One region of the Bradyrhizobium sp. B097 genome, then DNA from elsewhere that is predicted to be linked to it. Evidence: riboswitches for the same ligand, from Rfam matches in the RefSeq annotation. Region 1 holds a riboswitch; the other holds the start of a gene.
What was found. Region 1 has a riboswitch for glycine ahead of AAFG07_RS16520 (ABC transporter substrate-binding protein). Riboswitches for the same ligand answer to the same signal wherever they lie in the genome.

Region 1 (10,322 bases):
CGCCATGGTGCTGTTGATGATCTGGCGGCCGCGCGGGCTGATCGGCCATCGCGCGCCCACCGTGTTCCTGGAGCGCAACCAGGCAATCTCCTCCGACCTCGTCAAGGAGGGCCACGGATGAGCGGCGACCACATCCTCACCGTCGACCGCCTGATGATGCGCTTCGGCGGCATCGTCGCGGTCAACGACCTCTCCTTTGCGGCCGAGCGGCGCAAAATCACTGCGCTGATCGGGCCGAACGGCGCCGGCAAGACCACCGTCTTCAACTGCATCACCGGCTTCTACCGGCCGAGCGGCGGCGCGATCCGCCTCGCCCACGACGACGGCCGCACCATCCAGCTCGAGCGGCTGAACGATTTCCGCATCTCCAAGCAGGCCAAGGTGGCGCGCACCTTCCAGAACATCCGGCTGTTTCCCGGCATGACCGCGCTGGAAAACCTGATGGTCGCCCAACACAACGCGCTGATGCGCGCCTCGGGGCTGACCCTGCTCGGCCTGCTCGGCCTGCCGTCCTGGCGCGAGGCCGAAGCGCGCGCCATCGAGCTGGCGCGGACCTGGCTCAACCGCGTCGGCCTGCTCGACCGCGCCGACGATGCCGCGGGCAATCTGCCCTATGGCGACCAGCGCAGGCTCGAGATCGCGCGCGCGATGTGCACTGAGCCGGCGCTGCTCTGTCTCGACGAGCCCGCGGCCGGACTGAACGCACGCGAGAGCGGCGGGCTCAACGAGCTCTTGTTGTCGATCCGCAACGAACAGGGCACCTCGATCCTCTTGATCGAGCATGACATGTCCGTCGTGATGGAGATTTCCGATCACATCGTGGTCATGGACTACGGCGTCAAGATCGCCGAAGGCACGCCGCAAGCGGTGCGCGACGACCCGAAGGTGATCGCCGCCTATCTCGGCGCCGACGAGGAAGAGGCGATCGCCGTGATGGAGAGCGGCACGTGAGCTCGGCAGCGGCAACCACACCCCTGCTCGCGGTGCGCGGCGTGCGTGCGGCATATGGCAAGATCGAGGCGCTGAAGGGCGTCGACATCGAGATCAATCGAGGGGAGATCGTCGCCCTGATCGGCGCCAATGGCGCCGGCAAGTCGACGCTGATGATGACGATCTTCGGCCGGCCGCGCGCCCGCGCCGGCACCATCGAATTCGACGGCCACGACATCACCGGCGTGTCGACCCACGAGATCGCGCGGCTGCGCATCGCGCAATCGCCCGAGGGCCGGCGGATCTTTCCGCGCATGAGCGTCGCGGAAAACCTGCAGATGGGCGCCGACGCCACCGAATGCAGCGAGACCGAACGCGAGGCCGGGCTGGAGCGCGTGTTCGCGCTGTTTCCGCGGCTGAAGGAGCGCGTCGCACAACGCGGCGGCACGCTGTCGGGCGGCGAGCAGCAGATGCTCGCGATCGGCCGCGCCCTGATGAGCCGGCCGCGCCTGTTGATGCTGGACGAGCCCTCGCTCGGCCTCGCGCCGCTGATCGCGCGGCAGATCTTCGATGCCATCCGCACGCTGAACCGGCAGGACGGCCTCACCGTGCTGATCGTCGAGCAGAACGCCAACCATGCGCTGAAGCTCGCCCATCGCGGCTACGTCATGGTCAACGGCCTGATCACGCTGGCCGGAACCGGCGCCGAATTGCTGCAGCGCCCGGAAATCCGCGCCGCCTATCTGGAAGGCGGCCGCCGCGGCTAGCTCACCCCTGTGCGCCGCCCGTTGCAGCAGGATGTGGCTGATGCAGCGTCGATTTGCCTGAAAATTGCCGGTGACTTCGCCGCGAAATCAGCCGAGAATGCCGCCGGTTTTGGGGCCCGGCGTGCCGGGCCCTTCCGCAAGAGGCAACGACCACGAGGGACGTCTCATGAAATCACTGAAGCTGATCGGCCTGGCACTGGGCGCGTCGTTCGCATTATCGGCGAGCGCGTTCGCGCAAGACATCACCATCGCAGTCGCGGGCCCGATGACGGGCTCCGAATCCGCTTTTGGCCGGCAGATGAAGAACGGCGCCGAGCAGGCAGTCGCCGACATCAACGCCGCCGGCGGCGTGCTCGGCAAGAAGCTCGCGCTGGAAGCCGACGACGATGCCTGCGATCCGAAGCAGGCGCGCTCGATCGCGGAAAAGATCGGCTCCGCGAAGATCCCGTTCGTGGCCGGCCATTTCTGCTCGTCGTCGTCGATCCCGGCCTCCGAGGCGTATGCCGACGCCAACGTGCTGCAGATCACCCCGGCCTCGACCAACCCGCTGTTCACCGAGCGCAAGCTCTGGAACGTGGCGCGCGTCTGCGGCCGTGACGACCAGCAGGGCCTGGTCGCCGCCGACTACATCATGAAGAACTTCAAGGGCAAGAACGTCGCGATCCTGAACGACAAGACCACCTACGGCAAAGGCCTCGCGGACGAGACCAAGAAGGCGCTGAACAAGGCCGGCTTCCAGGAGAAGATGTTCGAGTCCTACAACAAGGGCGACAAGGACTTCAACTCGATCGTCTCGCGCTTGAAGCGCGACAATATCGATCTGGTCTATGTCGGCGGCTACCATCAGGAAGCCGGCCTGATCCTGCGCCAGATGCGCGACCAGGGCCTGCAGACCGTGCTGATGGCGGGCGACGCCATGAACGACAAGGAGTTCGCCTCGATCACCGGCCCCGCCGCCGAAGGCACGCTGTTCACCTTCGGCCCCGATCCGCGCAACAAGCCGACCGCGAAGGCGATCGTCGAGAAGTTCAAGGCCAAGAACATCGATCCCGAAGGCTACACGCTCTACACCTACGCCGCGATGCAGGTGTGGACGCAGGCCGTCGCCAAGGCCGGCACCACCGACGCCAAGAAGGTGATGGACACCATCAAGGCCGGCGACTGGGACACCGTGCTCGGCAAGATGGGCTTCGACGCCAAGGGCGACATCAAGGCGATCGACTACGTCGTCTACAAGTGGGACGCCAAGGGCAACTACACCGAGATCAATCCGAAGGGCTCCTAAGCCTCTCGCGCCTGATCCCATCAGAGAGACGAAACGCCCCGGTCAGCCGGGGCGTTTTTTTGTTGGGCAGGATCGCGATGCCCGGCCCGTCGCTCGACGCCTCGCAGACGGAAATGCCGTTTCTGTTCCGCAGCTCCAATTCCCAGTTGCACGACCACGCAGTTGACGGAGCCATGAGCCTCGCAAGATTGATCGCATATGATGTGGGCAGATCCCGATTGAAGTTTAGTCTTGCCTGGCTTGGGAGCGCACAATATCGTTTTGACAGTCCAACGCGACGATGCGGGAGAGATCGAAACGAAAGCGAGCGCATCGTTTTCGTGTTCGGCGCCGACGGAGCAACTGCCCCGGAAACTCTCAGGCACAAGGACCGTGTCGTCAGGACGATCTGGAGAGAGACACCGTATCCTTGATGCGGTGTCCACCGAAGGGGATATCCGTCATCGAGCCATTGCGTCGAGCAAAGGGCTCCAGCGGATCAAGCTCTCAGGTACCGAGACAGATGGGGCGCCTCCACCGGTTTACGCCGGCGTCGGGGCGACTCTAGCGTCCGGGAGCCTCTTCAAGACATGCCCCTCATTGCACCCGTCGGCGCCGGCCTCACCGGCGCAACGACCATCCGTGTGACGCGGACGCGCGATTGCCTTCGACGGATGTCTCGACGCCATGACAAAAGCCATCTCGCACCGGCGGGCGGCTTCCATTCAACCAATGCGCTCTTCAACGCGCCGATCGAAGTCCGTTCAACGTTCATCCGAGGAAAATGATGTCAGCCACCCCGCGAGCCGGAAACACCCCGACGTCAATGAAAACCGCGTTACGCGGGCTGCTGCTCGTCACCGCTCTCGTGTGGCCCGGCCTGTCTCACGCCAAGACGATCAGGGCAGTGATGCATTCGGATCTGCGGGCGCTCGATCCGATCGTTTCGTCAGCCTACATCACGCGTGACCACGGCTATATGGTCTACGACACGCTGGTGGCGATGGACTCCAGCTTCACGATCCGGCCTCAAATGGCGGACTGGAAGGTGTCCGACGACAAGCTGACTTACACGTTCACGCTGCGCGACGGCCTGAAGTGGCATGACGGAACGCTGGTGACCGCGGATGACTGCATCGCGTCATTGAAGCGCTGGGCCGCCGTCGACGGCATGGGCCAGAAGCTGATGGACTTCACCGCCGGTGTTGAGGCCCCCGACACCAGGACGATCGTGCTGAAACTTAGGGAACCCTACGGCCTGGTGCTGGAGTCGCTGGGTAAGCCATCCACGCTGGTGCCTTTCATGATGCCGAAGCGCCTTGCCGACACACCGTCGGATCGGCCGATCCCCGAGCAGATCGGCTCGGGACCTTTCAAGTTCGTCCCGGCGGAATTCCAGCCCGGCGTGAAGGCCGTCTACGAGAAGAACAGGGACTATGTGCCGCGCGCCGAACCGCCAAGCTGGACCTCGGGCGGCAAGGTGGTGAAGGTCGATCGCGTCGAATGGATCACGATGCCCGACGTGCAGACTGCAACCAGCGCGCTTCAGTCCGGCGACATCGATTTCCTGGAGCGGCCGTCATTCGACATGCTGCCGATCCTGCAAGCCGACCAGGATTTGACGTCGCGCCCTTTGAGCGGCCTCGGCTTCCAGACCATCGGGCGGATGAATTTTCTTTATCCGCCATTCGACAACGTCAAGGTGCGCCGGGCTGCCATGATGGCGCTGAGCCAGAAGGACATACTCGACGCCATGGTCGGGGATCCGAAGCTCTACAAGATTTGCGGCGCCGTTTTCGGCTGCGACACACCGCTCGCCTCCGATCTCGGATCGGACTCTCTCGTCAAGGGCGGCGGCATGGCCGAGGCGAAGAAGCTGCTGGCCGAATCCGGTTACGACGGCACGCCGGTCGTGATGCTGGCACCGACCGATGTGGTGACCCTCAAGGCGCAGCCCATCGTCGCGGCGCAGCTGCTGCGCCAGGCCGGCTTCCAGGTGACGGTCCAGTCCATGGACTGGCAGACAGCGAACATGGTCTTCGCAAGCCAGAAGCCGCCGAAGGATGGCGGTTGGAACATGTTCTTCACCAACTGGGGCATTGCCGACATCATGAACCCCGTCGTCAGCGCTCCCCTGAACAGCAGGGGTCGCAAGGGCGGATGGGTCGGCTGGCCGGACGACCTGCAAATGGAGAGCCTTCGCGATGCCTTCGCCCGCGCCGGCTCGCCCGAGGCACAGAAGAAGATCGCAGCGGAGATTCAAGCGCGTGCGCTCGACCAGGTGACTTACGTTCCCCTGGGCCAGTACTTTGCGCCGAGCGTGTGGCACAAGGAGCTGACGGGCATGCTCGATGGTCCGGCCACGCCACTGTTCTGGAACATCGATAAACCCGAGTAGTCTCAACCCGCATGATTCTGATCGACGCTGGCGGCTATCCGGGACAGGCCGAAGTCTCCAGCGGGCGATGAAACGAGAAACATCAGAGATGTCGGGATGCCATCTGATGTCCTTTGTTTGGACTTTCCGACGCAGCAAGGTTTGATGCCATGTCACTTGATACCACGTACGATGTGATCGTCGTCGGCGGCGGCTCCGCCGGCGCTGCCATTGCCGCCCGGTTGTCCGAGGATCGAAAGCGGCGGGTGCTGCTGCTCGAAGCGGGCCTCGACTGGCGTGCCGATGAAGCCCCCTGGGAGATCAGGACGCCCAACCCGATTCCCATCATTCACCAGCGGGAATTCCAGGAGAAGTGGCAGTGGCCGGACCTCCTGACCCGCCGCATCGCGGGGCAGGAACCGCGCTTCTATTGGCGCGGCAAGGGGCTGGGCGGCAGCTCGATGATGAACGGCCAGATCGCCATTCGCGGCGTCGCGGATGCCTTCGACGAATGGGCCGCGCTCGGCTGCACCGGCTGGTCCGCGCGCGAGATCATGCCATTTTTCTCTGACATCGAGGACGACGAGGAATTCGGCGACACCAAGGGACATGGACGCGGCGGTCCGCTGCCGGTCTATCGCGCGCCGCTAGAGACGTGGGGCCCGATTGATCGTGGCCTGCGCGATGCAGCGCTCGCCAGCGGCTATCCGTGGTGCGCCGACGTCAACGGCCCCGATGGCGAAGGCGTTGCCTGCTATCCGATCAACAGCCGCAACGGTCGTCGCATCACAACCAACGAAGGCTATCTCGAGCCGGCCCGTGGCCGCGCCAATCTGGAGATCCGTGGCAAGGCGCTGGTCGATCGGGTCCTGATCCGCGACGGCAGGGCGACCGGCGTCCGGGTCCATATCGACGGCCAGGGCACCAGCGAGATCGCCGCGCGCGAGATCGTGCTGTGCGGCGGCGCCATCCACAGCCCCGCGATCCTGCTGCGATCGGGCATTGGCCCGGCGGACGAGCTGCGAGCCATGGGGATCGCGGTCGAGCGTGATCTGCCGGTCGGCCGCAATTTCTTCGACCATCCGCTGTTTCGCATGACGATCCAGCTGCGTGAGGAGCTGCGGCCCACTGATCGGGACACGCGTCATACCAATTGCTGCGTGACCTATTCATCCGGTCTCGCCGACGGCGGCAAGCGCGATATGATCATGATCGGTTTCAACCATCGCGGTATCGGAAATCCCGGAGCGATCGGCGCGGGCCTGTTCAACGCCTATTCGCGTGGTCACCTGAAACTGGCTTCGCCCGATCCGATGATCGATCCGATCGTCGAGGAGAACATGCTGGCCGATCCACGCGACATGCTGCGCATGACCGATGCGGTGAAGCGGTTCGCCGTCCTGGCCACGCAGCCGGCACTGGCCGGCATATCGGACTGGATCCGCCTCGGAGATACCGAGCTGACCCTGCCGGCCGCCGCAACCTTGCCAACAGCCGAGCTCGAGGCGGTGTTGCGACGGGAGACCGGCGATATCCAGCATGCAGCCGGCAGCTGCCGGATGGCCGGCGCCAACGATCCCGCGGGCGTGGTCAATCCCGACGGTACGGTGAAGGGCATCGGCGGCCTGCGGGTCGCCGACGCATCGATCATGCCGTCGGATTGCCGGGCGAATACGCACTTCACAACGGTTGTCATTGGCGAAGCCATTGCCCGGATGATGAGGTCATAACCAGGCCGTCAACGCGGCTCTAGAGCATTTTCGGTTCTGATTGAGTCAGAACCGAAGCTCTAGATCCTTGTCTCGACGCGTTTCTTCACGCGAACCGGTGTCCACTTCGCTCGAAAACGCTCTGGCCGAGCCCGCCGCGGCTGCTATACCGGTTCGAGCAGCCCAAGCTCGGACAAGGCGCGGACGGACTCAATCGTGAAAAACCTTCTCACCGATATTGCCGGCGTTGCCGTCGGCCACGCCGACGACGCCGTGATCGCCTCCGGCGTCACCGCCATCCTGTTCGAGCAGCCGGCGGTGGCCTCGATCGATGTCCGCGGCGGCGGTCCGGGCACCCGCGAGGACGCGCTGCTGTCCCCGCACAATGTCGTCGAGGCGATCGACGCCATCACGCTGTCCGGCGGCTCCGCGCTCGGGCTTGACGCGGCCGGCGGCGTGCAGGCCTGGCTCGCCGAGCGCGGCCGTGGCTTTCGCATCCGCGATGCGGTGATCCCGATCGTGCCGGGTGCGATCTGCTTCGATCTGCTCAACGGCGGCAACAAGGCGTGGGGACGCTTTCCGCCCTATCGCGATCTCGGCTATGCGGCGGCGAATGCCGCCTCCGACAATTTCGAGCTCGGCAGTGTCGGCGCCGGCATGGGCGCGACCACCGCCACCCTCAAGGGCGGCCTCGGCTCGGCGTCTGATGTGACCGACGACGGCATCAAGGTCGCGGCGCTTGCGGTGGTCAACGCGGTCGGCAGCGTCACGGTCGGCGGCGGCCCGTGGTTCTGGGCAGCGCCGTTCGAGGTCGACGGCGAATTCGGCGGGCGCGGCCTGCCGCCCGCGTTCACGCCGGACATGCTGAAGCTGCGGCTGAAGGGCGGCGCGGACGCCACCGCCGCCGAGAACACCACGCTCGTCGTCGTCGTGACCGATGCGCAGCTGACCAAGCCGCAGGCGAAGCGGCTTGCGATGATCGCGCAGACCGGCATGGCGCGCGCGATCTATCCGGTGCACGCCCCGCTCGATGGCGACGTGGTGTTCGCCGCGGCGACGGGCGCAAAGCCGGTCGATCCGCTGTTCGGCCTGACCAAGCTCGGCGCGATCGCCGCCAACACGGTGGCACGCGCGATCGCACGCGGCGTCCATTCAGCCACCGCCCTGCCCTTCCCCGGCGCGCTGCCGAGCTGGCACGACAAATTCGGTTAGAGCCGCGAAGGCAGTGCGCTCCCTCGCCCCGTTCTTACGGGGAGAGGGTTGGGGTGAGGGGCTTTCACCGCGCCAACGGTGATAGACTGACTCGCGGAGACTCCCCCTCACCCGGAACGAATCTGACGATGCGTTCCGGCCACTCCCCGCACGCGGGGCGAGGCATGGAGTTCGCGGTCGTACCGCCTCAGGTAACGTAATCGGTTAGGCGCTGACCGACAGCGACGACGAGGCCTGGGCCGAGATCGCCTGCGACTGGCGCTGGATCAGCTGCTCGATGAAATTGTAGGACGAGGTCGCGTTGCTGCCGGCGGTGGACGAGTTCGCGCTGCCGGTGGCGGACGACGTGGCCGCCGACGTCATCGACACCTTGGAGCCGTCGGCATAGGTCGTCGTCGTCGTGGTCGAGCCGTCGCTGTTGGTCACCGAGGTCGAGGTCGCGCCGTTCAGCGCCTGCATCAGCGGATCGGAGCTCGATCCGCCCGAACCACTGCTGGCGCCTGATCCGTCGGTCGAGCCGCCGGACGCGTGGTGATGGTGATGGCCGCCGCCCCTGTGGCCCTGCAGGGCCTGCGACATCTCGTCGAGGCTGACGCTGCCGTCGCCATTGGCATCGAGCTTGGAGAACACGTCGTCGGCCTGCGCGATGTTGGTGCCGCCGGCGCCGAGCGCCTTCTCGAATTCCGCTTTGGTGATCTGGCCGTTGCCGTCGGCATCGATCTGCGAGAACAGATCCTTCAGCGCGTCCGACCGGCTGGTCGGCGTCGCACTGGTCGAGGCCGTGGTCTGCGACTGGCTCTGCGCGTCGAGCAGCGCACTCATGGTCAGCGGCGAAATCTGCGGGGTGCTGCTGCTGCCCGAGCCTGTGCCCGTGCTGCTGCTCGTCGATGTCGAGGTATCGGTCGAGGCCGAGAACAGCCCGGTCGACTGATTTCCCTGCGTGGAGCTGCCGGTCTGTGTCGTCGACTTCGACGACATCAGCGAGCTCAAAAGATCGATGGCGGATGACGCAGCGCCAATGGCAAATAACATGGCAATACTCCAACAAGGCCGCGCCTGGCGGCTCAAACGCTTGGCAAAGGCGCAGCAAGCGGCGTGCCATGGCAAAAACCCAATAAAACCAGGCCTTGGCGCATCGATGCAGGTTCCGCGCACCCGGCAAGAGCTGCCGCCGGCGGCAGAATTTTCCGGCACCGTAGTGTCGTCCGCTCGCATTGCCCGCCACGCGTCCGCGTGTTAGGCGGGATCACCCGTCGCCCCCTGAAGCCTTTCGGAACTGCGCTATGACTCAGTCATTCACCCCGCGTCCCCTCGTCATCGCCCCGTCGATCCTGGCGTCGGATTTCTCAAAGCTCGGCGAGGAGGTCCGCGCCGTCGACCAGGCCGGCGCCGACTGGATCCATCTCGACGTGATGGACGGACATTTTGTGCCGAACATTTCCTACGGCCCCGATGTCATCAAGGCGATGCGGCCGCACACCAAGAAGATCTTCGACGCCCATCTGATGATCTCGCCCTGCGATCCCTATCTCGAGGCGTTCGCCAAGGCGGGCTGCGACCACATCACGGTGCATGCCGAGGCCGGCCCGCATTTGCATCGCTCGCTGCAGGCGATCCGCGCGCTCGGCAAGAAAGCCGGCGTCTCGCTCAATCCGGCAACGCCGGCGAGCGCGATCGAATATGTGCTCGACCTGATCGACCTCGTGCTGGTGATGTCGGTCAATCCCGGCTTCGGCGGCCAGGCCTTCATCCGCTCGGCGATCGGCAAGATTTCTGACGTCAGGGCGATGACAGCGGGCCGCCCGATCGACATCGAGGTCGATGGCGGCGTCGCGCCCGATGTCGCGGGCCAGCTCGCCGCGGCCGGCGCCAACGCCTTCGTCGCGGGATCCGCCGTCTTCAAGGGCGGCACCGTCGAGGCCTACAAGACCAACATCGCCGCGATCCGCCACGCGGCTGCCGAGGCGCGCGGCGAAGCGATCTGATCAAAACAGCGTGGGCGGCGTGACCGCGGCATTCGCCGACGGGACCGCCGCCTCATCGTCGCCCGTCGCCGGCGTCAA
Region 2 (10,322 bases), 3.1 Mb from region 1:
CGGCCCTTCCGCGTTCTTGAACATCGGGTGCACGTATTGTCCATGGCTCAGATCGAGCAGATTGTCGGAAATGAGCTGATAGTTCGCCTGGACGTGGAGATAGCTGCAAACCGTGCGAAACTTCGGGTTCGTCAGGATACTGAAGTCCGCGATCGACGATTCGTCGGCCTTGCTGGCTTCTCCAAGCCAAAGCCACACGACGCCATGTTTCTCGACAATCTTGTAGCTTTTGACTTTGGCGGCCCGGGGGATCAGTCCGTCGCCATGTGGGTTGAGCGTGCATGCGCCGGTCTGATCAAAGCACAGTCCGTGGTAGCCACACTCTACGATGTCACCTTTGAGGCGTCCGAGATGCAGCGGGACGAAACGATGCGGACAGCGGTCGGTAAGACCGGCGACGTTACCGGCTTCGGTGCGGTAGAAGACGATGTTCTCATTGGCGATCGTCCGCGGCAGCAGGCTGCGGGTGATTTCACTCGACCATGCGGCCGCGTACCAGGTGTTTTGAATGAACGGCATGGGCTCCCCTTGCTCCGTTTGTCGAAGGCGGTCGGCGAAAGGTCCCATCGTTGGAGAAGTTTTAAAAATCAGTATTTCCAATGCGAAATATCGGGATTTTCGATAGTTCGCCGTGCGAGCTAAAGGCCGATCCTTAGTCGTTCGAGACTGGAGAGCGGCGATGGTTCAGCGCGGTGGCGGACGCTAGGGCGGTGCGACCAACGTCCCTTCAGCGGCCGTCGTCAATCTCGTAGATATGGCGCTCGAACCGTTCGAGCAGCGTATGCATCGTCCTGCGTGCTTCGGCAAATGCCTCAGAGCCGGCGCGAGCGGCAAGGTCGGCCTCATAGGCTTTGCGAGAAGGAAACCGGCATTCCCATCTGACGTCGGGCCCGTTGCCTTCGCGCAGAACGAAGATTTCTCCGGGATCCAGCCCCAGTGCGCACCTGATGGCAGTCGCGCTTCGTCGTTGTTGGAGGACCGCCGGCCCGTGGCCATCTTTGGCGAAGTAGTTGGTTGCTTCGACGATCGTCAATTCGGTCCTCCCCAGGCCGCGAGCTTTCCGCGTTCCACCCCCATTGGTGATAATTCGCCATCAGGGCACTTGATCTTCTTGTATCATGATCATAAACTGTGATCACATTAGCTGATCTCAAGTCAGTATATCGAACCGAGTTGGCGACAACAAGAGAAGGCAGGCCGGTTTGCCCACGATCAAATCCATCGAAACATTGATTGTCCAACTGCCGACGCGACGCGAGCACAAATGGGCGGGTCTGACCGAGGTGATCGGCCGATATGTCATCGTCAAGATGGTGGATAGCGATGGCCGCGTCGGTTGGGGCGAAGCGCCGGCACTCAAGGATTGGGGCGGTGAATTCGGGCGCTACTTCGGTGAATCCGCGCTTATCACCCGTACCGTGATCGACACCTATCTCGGGCCCGCCGTTGTTGGCGTCGAGCTCGGCAATATCGCCGAACTGCATGTGCGAATGGATGCCATCATCAGGGGGTATCCCTATTCCAAGGCCGCCGTCGAGTTTGCCGCCTACGACTTGGCTGGTCGCTGGCTCGGCGTTCCCGTCTCCACCCTGCTCGGCGGTAAGTCGCGCGATCGTGTGCCGGTGACGCATTCCATTGGCCTGATCTCGATCGAAGAGGCCCGCCTTGAGGTCGCCAAGCTGGTCAAGGAGGGAGTGCGGACCATCAAGGTGAAAATCGGGGTCGAACCCGACCGCGACGTTGCCATGGTCGACGCCGTGCGCGAGGTCGCCGGCGATGCCGTCGAAATCTGCGTCGACGCCAACGAAGGCTACAAGACGCCGGGGGAGGCAGTCCAGGTCGTTCGCCGAATGGAAAAGAACCGGCTGAAATATGTCGAGCAGCCGGTCATGGGCATCGAGCGCATTGCCGAGGTCGGTCGTCGCATCGACGCGCCGGTGATGGCCGACGAGTCGGCGTGGAACGCTCATGATTCGATCCAGATTGTCCGGTCCGGCGGGATCCAGATCGTGTCCATCTACACGACAAAGGCCGGCGGTCTGTACAAGGCGATGGAGGTCGGCGCGGTGTGCCGCGCTGCAGGTATCATCTGCAACGTCAACGGCTCGATCGAGACGGGTGTCGGTAACTTGGCCAACGTCCAGCTCGCAGCAGCGTCGCCATCCGTCACGCTGTCCTGCGTCATTCCGGTTTCGACGCCGGCGGAGTTCCAGCACGGTCAGGTTGGCGGCATCTACTACAAGGACGATCTGCTCGTCGAACCGATGAAGGTTGTCGATGGCGCGATCGTGGTTCCATCCGGCCCTGGGATGGGCGTCGATGTCGACCTCAAGAAAATCGAGAAATACCGCGTGCGTGATTGAGCGCGGAACAAAGAAGCCTGGAGAGAAGAGGAGAAATCATGCGGGCAGAAATCGTCGCGAAGCAGGTCGAGTCAATGTCCCGGTACGGGCTCGATGCCATCATCTGCTCCTCGCCGGAGAACTTCTCCTATACCGCCGGGTTCGTGGTTCCCTCGCAACCTCTCATCCGTCACCGTCATGCCATGACCATCGTCACCGCCGACGGCCGAAAGGCCCTGTTCGGCGTCGATATGGAAGCCTCGACGATCAAGCGCCGCCAACCGGACGTGCCAACGCGCATCTGGGCCGAGTTCAGCGACGATCCGATGCTCGTGCTCGCCGATCAGCTCGCCGGTCTCGGTCTCGGTCAGGCTCGCATCGGGCTCGAGATGGACTACCTGCCGGCCGGTGATTTTGCTCGGCTGATCAAGGCCATGCCAGCGGCGAAGTTCGAACGTGCCGAACCGATCCTGGCGCGGCTTCGTCAAATCAAGACGTCGGAGGAAATCGCGCTGCTGCGCAAGCTCTCCCGCATCGCCGATCAGGCGATAACGGATACGCTCGGGGTGGTCGATGAGGGAGACTCGGAAATGGACATCGCCGGGCACCTCACGCGCAATGTGTATTCCCTGGGGGCCGATCACTTCAAGCTGATGATCGTGGCGACCGGCGAACGCAGCGTGTTGCCCAACGTCGGCCCGTCGCAGCGCATCTTGAAGCGCAGCGATGTGTGCCGCGTGGAAATCTTCTCCGTGATCGATGGTTATCAGGCGGGGGTCTGCCGCACTGCCGTGGTCGGCCAGGCGCCGCCCATGGCCGAAAAGATCTGGGCGCATCTGGTCGAATGCAAGTACGAGATCATGGAGAAGGTGAAACCCGGCGCGAGCTGTCGCGAGATCTACGACGCGTTCATCGCAAAGCTGAGCAAGCTCAATCTGCCGCCGATTTCGTTCGTCGGACATGGCATCGGGCTGCACCTCCACGAGGATCCTTATCTCGGAGTGACGCCAGTGTTGGGCAAGCCCGGGAGTGACGCGCCACTGGAGGAGAACATGGTGCTTGGTTTCGAGCCGCTCTGCTACGACACCGGCTATGGCTTCGGCATGCAGAACAAGGATATGTTGCTGGTAACCGCCAACGGCTCCGAGTTGCTGTCCGACTACGCCGACACCGATCGGTTGATTCCCGCTGGCACTGCCAAGAAAGGCGGCGCTATGAAGAGGGCCGCGGTCGCCTGACGGCGGTCCTTGGCCGCGAACGACCGGACGACAGGCTTCGCCCGGTCGAGCGCTGCCGAAACTGCTCGTCGTCACGGCGGGGCATACAGTCCGTGAAAGCAAGTATTGGGTGAAGGCATGCGCACACTGATCAAGGACTTGAACTTCGCTTTCACGGTCGACAAAAACGATACGGTCCTGCGCAATGCCAGCTTGGTGATCGAGAACGATCGCATTTCCGATATTGGCCCTGCTAGGGAAGTGGCGGCGCGGCAGAAGAGCGTCAGCTTCGACAAGGTGGTTGACGGCAGGATGCTCGGCGCCTGCCCCGGCTTCGTCGACAGCCACGTCCATCTTTCGGAGACGCTGTCGCGCGCGGTATTTCCGGATAATCTCAACACCCGTGCCTGGGTCTTCCACTGGGCCAAGCCGTTTTACGCTCACATCACTGAAGAGGACGAATATTGGGGCGCGCTGCTCGGCGTCACGGAGATGCTGCGTTGTGGCACCACCTGCTTCCTCGATATGGGATCGCAATACGATCCCGGAATCGTCGTTCGCGCGATGGAGAAGGTGGGCATTCGCGGCATCACCGGGCGGCATGCCGCCGACAATCCTCCGCCGGAGCTTCCTCGTGGCTGGACCAAGGAAATGGTCGATCATCATTTCTTCCCGAACGCCGAAGCGGCGCTCAAGGTCCTTGAGGACTGTGTCATTCGCTACAACGGTGCACTCGACGGCCGCGCACGCTGCTGGGTCAACATCGAGGGCAAGGAGCCGTGCAGCCTCGAACTTCATGTCGGCGCCGTGAAGCTTGCCGAAAGGCTGGGCGTCGGCACGACCTACCACCTTGCAACATCGATCGAGGAGGCGAGGGTCTGCGAGAAGAAGTATGGCGCATGGCCGATCACCCGCATCGACAGGGCTGGAGGCATCCAGAAGAACCTGGTGATCGCCCATGGCGCGGCAGTGTCGGACGACGAAGTCCGCCTGCTTGCCGACCGTGGCGCCAGTGTCGCCTTCTGCCCGTGTTCGTCGTTCAAGCTTGGCAAGGGCGCAACCGCCATCGGAAAGTATCCGGAGATGGTGAAGGCGGGCGTGAAAGTCGGACTCGGCACCGACGGGGTGTCGGCCGCAGGCAACATGAATCTGATGCGGCAAATGCTGATCGTCGCAGGCATGTTCAAGGATGCACGCCTGCAACCGGATATCTTCACGGCGCGCCAGGCCCTGCGTGCGGCGACCATCGAAGGCGCGAGGGCGTTGATGTGGGACGACGAGATCGGCTCGCTGGAGATCGGCAAGAAGGCTGATCTCATCCTCTTTGATCTCGACCACGTGGAGTGGACGCCGTTCCACGACCCACTGCAAGCCCTGGTGTTCTCGGCGTCGACCGCTTCGATCGCCCAGACCTGGGTCGACGGCAAGGTGCTGTACGCCGATGGAAAGGTGCAGGGCGTCGACGAGGCAGAGATTCGGCGTAAGGCTCGCGAACTTGCCGCGGCAGCGGTCGAGCGCGCCGGTCTGCATGAGGAACAAGTTGAAACAACCACCACTCTGTACGACGGAGGGAATTGATAGCTCGCCTTCCATGGCGGAGGCGCATGGCAGCCAAAGAATTCACGCGTTCAAGAGGCTGCATGGGAGAGACCGGTCGCCGCCGTGGCGGTATTGGCCGGCGCCGAAGGAGCAACCCCCAGGAAACTCTCAGGCAAAGGTGACCATGCAGCTGAACGATCTGGAGAGTGGCACTGCGAGTGCCCACCGAAGGGGACCGCCGCACCGGCCAAGCCGCCGTGGCTAATCTCTCAGGTACAGCGACAGATTGGGGATGAGCCGCGGGCTTCGGTCCGCTCCCAATTTCTATCGCGGAGAGAGTAATGCCCCATATCGCTGTCATCGGCGCTGGTATCACCGGCGTCACCACTGCCTATTCCCTTCTCAATCGCGGCTATTCCGTCACGGTGATCGACCGGCAGCGTTATGCCGGAATGGAGACGTCGTTCGCCAATGGCGGCCAGCTATCGGCGAGCAATGCCGAGGTCTGGAATAGCTGGTCGACGGTTTTCAAGGGAGTGAAGTGGATGCTGAAGCGCGATGCGCCGCTGCTGATGAATCCTGCACCGACCTGGCACAAATATGCCTGGCTCGGGGAATTCGTCTACAACATCGGAAAATATCGCAGCAATACGATCGAGACCGTGCGGCTCGCCATTGCCGCGCGCAAGCACCTGTTCGAAATTGCTGAGCGCGAGCACATCGACTTCGATCACGAACGTCGCGGTATCCTGCATATCTATCGGGACAAGGCCAGCTTCCAGCATGCATTGAAGGTCAATGCGATTCTGGTGGACGGGGGCCTGGACCGTCGTCCGGTCACCGCCGCGGAGGTGAAGTCGATCGAGCCAACCCTGCATGGCGATTTCTTCGGCGGCTTCTACACCCCGTCGGATTCCACCGGTGACATCCATAAGTTCACCTACGGACTTGCCAAGGTATGCGAGCAGCGAGGTGTCCGCTTCATCTTTGACGCCACGGTGAGGCGGATCGATCGGAACGGCGTTTATCGCATCGCACATTCGTATGAGGCGTCTTGCGGCGATCAGGGCCTGGTCGATCAGATCATCGAGGCCGATGGCGTCGTCGTATGTGCCGGATCGGCGAGTCGCAACTTGGCTGCGATGCTCGGTGATCGCCTGAATATCTATCCGGTGAAGGGCTATTCGATCACCGTGCATCTCGACGACGAGCGGAGTCAAAAGGCCGCCCCCTGGGTGAGCCTGCTTGATGACGGCGCCAAGATCGTGACCAGCCGGTTGGGCGCCGCGCGCTTTCGCGTGGCGGGCACCGCAGAGCTCAACGGCATGAACCGCGACATACGCCACGACCGCATCAAGCCGCTGGTCGACTGGACGCGAACGCTGTTCCCGTCCGTCGATACCAATCGCGTCGTGCCGTGGGCTGGGCTGCGTCCGATGATGCCCAATATGATGCCGCGGGTCGGGAAGGGCAGGATGCCCGGGGTCTTCTACAACACCGGCCACGGTCATCTGGGTTGGACGGTTTCGGCCGCGACGGCGGAGATGGTCGCCGAATGCGTCGCCGGCGAAATAACTGCCGGTCGTATGGAGCATTTCCGCCTGGACGCGGAGCAAACGGCATGAACGGATTCACGGCGTTGGCCTTCGCGCCGTTGCCGGACGCCCGGACCATGTGTCCGTTGCTGCGGATGCATGGGCACCCCTCCGTGGGCGAGCGCTCGTTCAGCTTGACAATGGCGTATGTGATCATACTCTGTGATCAAAATATATCTCAGGAGGTGCCCTTGCGCTCGGATCTGCGGAGGCCAGAATGAAGGTTGCTGTACTGGGAGCGGGGGCGGGCGGCGCGGCCTCGGTCGCGGAGTTGGTTCAGGCGGGCCACTCCGTTCACTTCTGGGGGCGTTCGGCCGAAACGCTCGAGCCGCATCTCAGGCTCGGCGGTGTTGCGTTCGACGGAAAGCTCGGCGAGGGGGTCGCCAAGCCTGCCCTGATCACGACCGATCTCAAATCAGCCATCTCCGGGGTGGACGTAGCGGTGGTCGCGCTTCCGACGTTCTCGCATTCGGCCATAGCCAAGGCACTCGCCAAGGCCGGCTGGCCGTCGAACAGGCCCGTCGTGCTCAATCCTGGTCACACCGGCGGGGCACTGGAGTTCGCGGAAACCTATTCGCGCACCGGCTGCGCAGTGCCGCCGGTGGCGGAATTCTCCACGCTCACCTATGTCGCGCGCAAATACCGCCCCGATGCTGTGACCGTCAGCGGTCGGGCGAAGCAACTGAAGGCTGCGGCTCTCAAGGGAGGCGCGGAAGCCTTGGAGGTCGCGGCAAAACTGTATCCGGGCGTGGTACCTGTAGCCGACGTGATCGCCTCCGACCTTTCCAACGTCAACATGATCCTGCATCCACCTGGCGCGGTGCTGGCTGCCGCTTGGGTGGAAGCGACCGGCGGCAGCTTCACGTTCTACGTCGACGCAATGACGCCCGGCGTCGCCCGGGTGATGCGGCAACTGGACGATGAGCGGCTGGCAGTCGCCCGGGCATTCGGGCACGAACTGCCGAACCTGATCGAAGAGATGAAGCTGCTCGGCACGGTCGAGGCCGATGTGGTCGACGTTACCGATTACGCCGCCGCGATTGCCGGCGGCGAGGCCAATCGCCGTATCAAGGGGCCGGACTCGCTCGAGTCCCGCTACTACAAAGAGGATTTCGGCCATGGCCTGCTGCCCTTCATCGAATTTGCAGGGATCGCCGGGGTAGATGTGCCGGTGGCGACCTCGCTCTATCGCCTCGCGCAGGCCGCGGTCGGAACAGACTTCCGGATTGGCGGGCGGACTGCGGAAGCGATGGGTATCTCCGGTATGTCCAGGGATCAGCTCATCGAGAAGGTAAGGGCCCCATGAGTTGGCAGAACACGGTTATCGCCATAGTCGCCGGCGACGCACGCGAACAGGAGATCGCCCGCTGCGCCGTGAGGGCTGGAGCCGTCGTTCGGGCGTACGGTTTCCCGTGGCCTGATGAGGGCATCGAGGGCGTCTATCATGCTTCCGACGCCGCCGACGCCTTGAAGGGGGCTGACATAGCGCTCTTTCCAATTCCGGGCATCAGTGCGGAAGGCGCGCTTTTTGCACCGAAGTGCCCGGAAAAGATCATTCCAACGCGCGAGATGTTGGCCGGCATGCGGCCATCCGCAAACATCATACTCGGTTGGGCGGACCGCAACCTCAAGGCTCATTCCGAAGCGCTCGGTATCACGCTGCATGAGTACGAATGGGACGTCGACCTGATGCTGCTGCGCGGGCCGGCGATCGTCGAGGGCGTGCTGAGGGTGATCATTGAGAATACGCAGATCACCATCCATAAATCCAACGTCTGCCTGGTCGGGCAAGGCACGATCGGATCGCTGCTGACAAAGACGCTGGTCGCTCTCGGGGCCCATGTTCATGTCGCGGCGCGCAACCCGGTTCAGCGCGCGGCAGCCTATGCAGCGGGCGCCGAAGCGCTGACGCTCGAACAATTGCCGGCAATTCTGCCCAGCACCGATATCGTCATCGGCAGCGTTCCGAAACGACTGCTCGAGCGCGAGCAACTAGCTCTTTTGCCAAAGCATGCACTGCTGGTCGATGTCGCAGCGCCTCCCGGAACCATCGATCGGGACGCGGCCGCCGAGCTGGGGCTGAAAGCTCTCTGGGCTCGCGGCATGGGCGCGCGTGCGCCGATCACCGTCGGTCGGAGTCAGTGGACCGGCATCAGTCGCCGGATCGAGGAAATACTGGAGCGAAGATCATGAAAGCGGACCTGGTCATCAAGAATGCGCGGGTCGTGCGCCACGACGGAGAGTTCCGCGGCGGCGTTGCGGCAATGGATGGAAAAATCGTATTGACGGGAGCTGATGACGCTCTTCCGGATGCAAAGCGCACGATCGACGCCGAGGGCCGGGTATTGATGCCGGGGGTGATCGACCCGCACTGTCATCTCGGCGTGAAGTTTCCTTTCGCCGAGGACATGCGGACCGAGACGGCGGCCGCGGCCTCCGGCGGTGTAACGACGGCGCTTCTCTATATTCGCAACCTGAAGGAATCCTATCTGCCGTTCTACGAGGAGCGTAAGGCGATCGGCGAAGAAAACTCGCTAATCGATTTCGGTTTTCATTTCGGTATCCAGCGTGAAGAACACATCGCTGAGATCCCCGAGGTGATCGCCAAGACCGGCGTCAGATCCTTCAAGTGCTATTTCGGTTACGAGCCGGACAATCCGATCGGCATCGTGCCGGCGACCGACGGTTGGGTCTATGCCGCCATGCGGATCCTCGCGAAAGTCCCGGGCGGCGTCATCAATGTGCATTGCGAGAACACGCAGATCGCCTCCTGGATCAAAAAGGAGATTTCAGCCACCGGCCGTCAGGATCTTGGCGCTTATACCGAGTCCCGCCCCGCCTTCTGCGAGGTGGAGACCATTCGTCGCATGATCTTTCTTGCGGAGAAGACCGGCTGCTCGCTTCATCTGGTCCACACCTCCGTCGGCATGGGGCCGGTGCTCGCCGCCGAGGCACGGGCGCGCGGCGTGCACGTCACGGTCGAGACTTGCCCGCATTACCTCACCCGCACCTGCTATGACGAAGACCTCGACATGCGCGCCAAGATCTCGCCACCGCTTCGTGATCGTAATGAGCTCGAGGGGCTTTGGCAGGGCATGCTGAACGGCTCGGTCTACAGCCTTGGAACAGACCACGTTCCGTTCCTGCCCAAGAAGCTCGAGAATCTATGGACCGAATTCCCGGGCGTGGTGAGCTTCCCGTGGGAGCTGTCGCTGATGCTGCACTTCGGCGTCCATCAGCGCGGTTTGCCATTGAGCAGGCTTGTCGAGCTCAACTCCTTCAACCCCGCTCGCCGCTTCGGCCTCTGGCCGCGCAAGGGTCATATTGAAGTCGGTTTCGATGCCGACCTCGTGCTCGTCGACCTCGATGAGGAGCGCACGGTCAAACACATCGGGAAGGGCACCTGCATTTACGAGGGATGGAAGCTCAAGGGCTGGCCCGTGCTGACAGTCGCGCGCGGCGAGGTCATCTATGAAAATGGGGCTGTCGCCGAAAACGGCTTCGGTCGCGGCCGGTGTGTGACCCGACCGTCATGACGGGCACGGACCTTCACCGGCTGGAGTTGGCGGGGCGGGAGCCGCTCATGCCCGGCCAACTATCGGTGAGCGAAGCGGTCGCCGGGATCCTGG

Region 2: another riboswitch for glycine. It lies ahead of AAFG07_RS30685 (D-amino acid dehydrogenase); the one in region 1 lies ahead of AAFG07_RS16520 (ABC transporter substrate-binding protein).

What each region holds. Positions count from the first base shown of each region.
Region 1 covers NZ_CP152412.1:3,553,593-3,563,914, reverse strand. The annotation lists gene livM (high-affinity branched-chain amino acid ABC transporter permease LivM) at 1-121, shown strand, start outside; gene AAFG07_RS16535 (ABC transporter ATP-binding protein) at 118-951, shown strand; gene AAFG07_RS16530 (ABC transporter ATP-binding protein) at 948-1,697, shown strand; gene AAFG07_RS16525 (branched-chain amino acid ABC transporter substrate-binding protein) at 1,864-2,982, shown strand; glycine riboswitch at 3,256-3,365, shown strand; glycine riboswitch at 3,369-3,486, shown strand; gene AAFG07_RS16520 (ABC transporter substrate-binding protein) at 3,788-5,359, shown strand; gene AAFG07_RS16515 (GMC family oxidoreductase N-terminal domain-containing protein) at 5,509-7,068, shown strand; gene AAFG07_RS16510 (P1 family peptidase) at 7,264-8,259, shown strand; gene AAFG07_RS16505 (EF-hand domain-containing protein) at 8,464-9,291, opposite strand; gene rpe (ribulose-phosphate 3-epimerase) at 9,543-10,244, shown strand; gene AAFG07_RS16495 (bifunctional serine/threonine-protein kinase/universal stress protein) at 10,245-10,322, opposite strand, start outside.
Region 2 covers NZ_CP152412.1:6,630,027-6,640,348, reverse strand. The annotation lists gene AAFG07_RS30710 (aromatic ring-hydroxylating dioxygenase subunit alpha) at 1-519, opposite strand, end outside; gene AAFG07_RS30705 (hypothetical protein) at 728-1,033, opposite strand; gene AAFG07_RS30700 (enolase C-terminal domain-like protein) at 1,203-2,363, shown strand; gene AAFG07_RS30695 (Xaa-Pro peptidase family protein) at 2,402-3,580, shown strand; gene AAFG07_RS30690 (amidohydrolase family protein) at 3,698-5,137, shown strand; glycine riboswitch at 5,191-5,293, shown strand; gene AAFG07_RS30685 (D-amino acid dehydrogenase) at 5,440-6,723, shown strand; gene AAFG07_RS30680 (NAD/NADP octopine/nopaline dehydrogenase family protein) at 6,911-7,999, shown strand; gene AAFG07_RS30675 (dipicolinate synthase subunit DpsA) at 7,996-8,886, shown strand; gene AAFG07_RS30670 (amidohydrolase family protein) at 8,883-10,229, shown strand; gene AAFG07_RS30665 (resolvase) at 10,277-10,322, shown strand, end outside.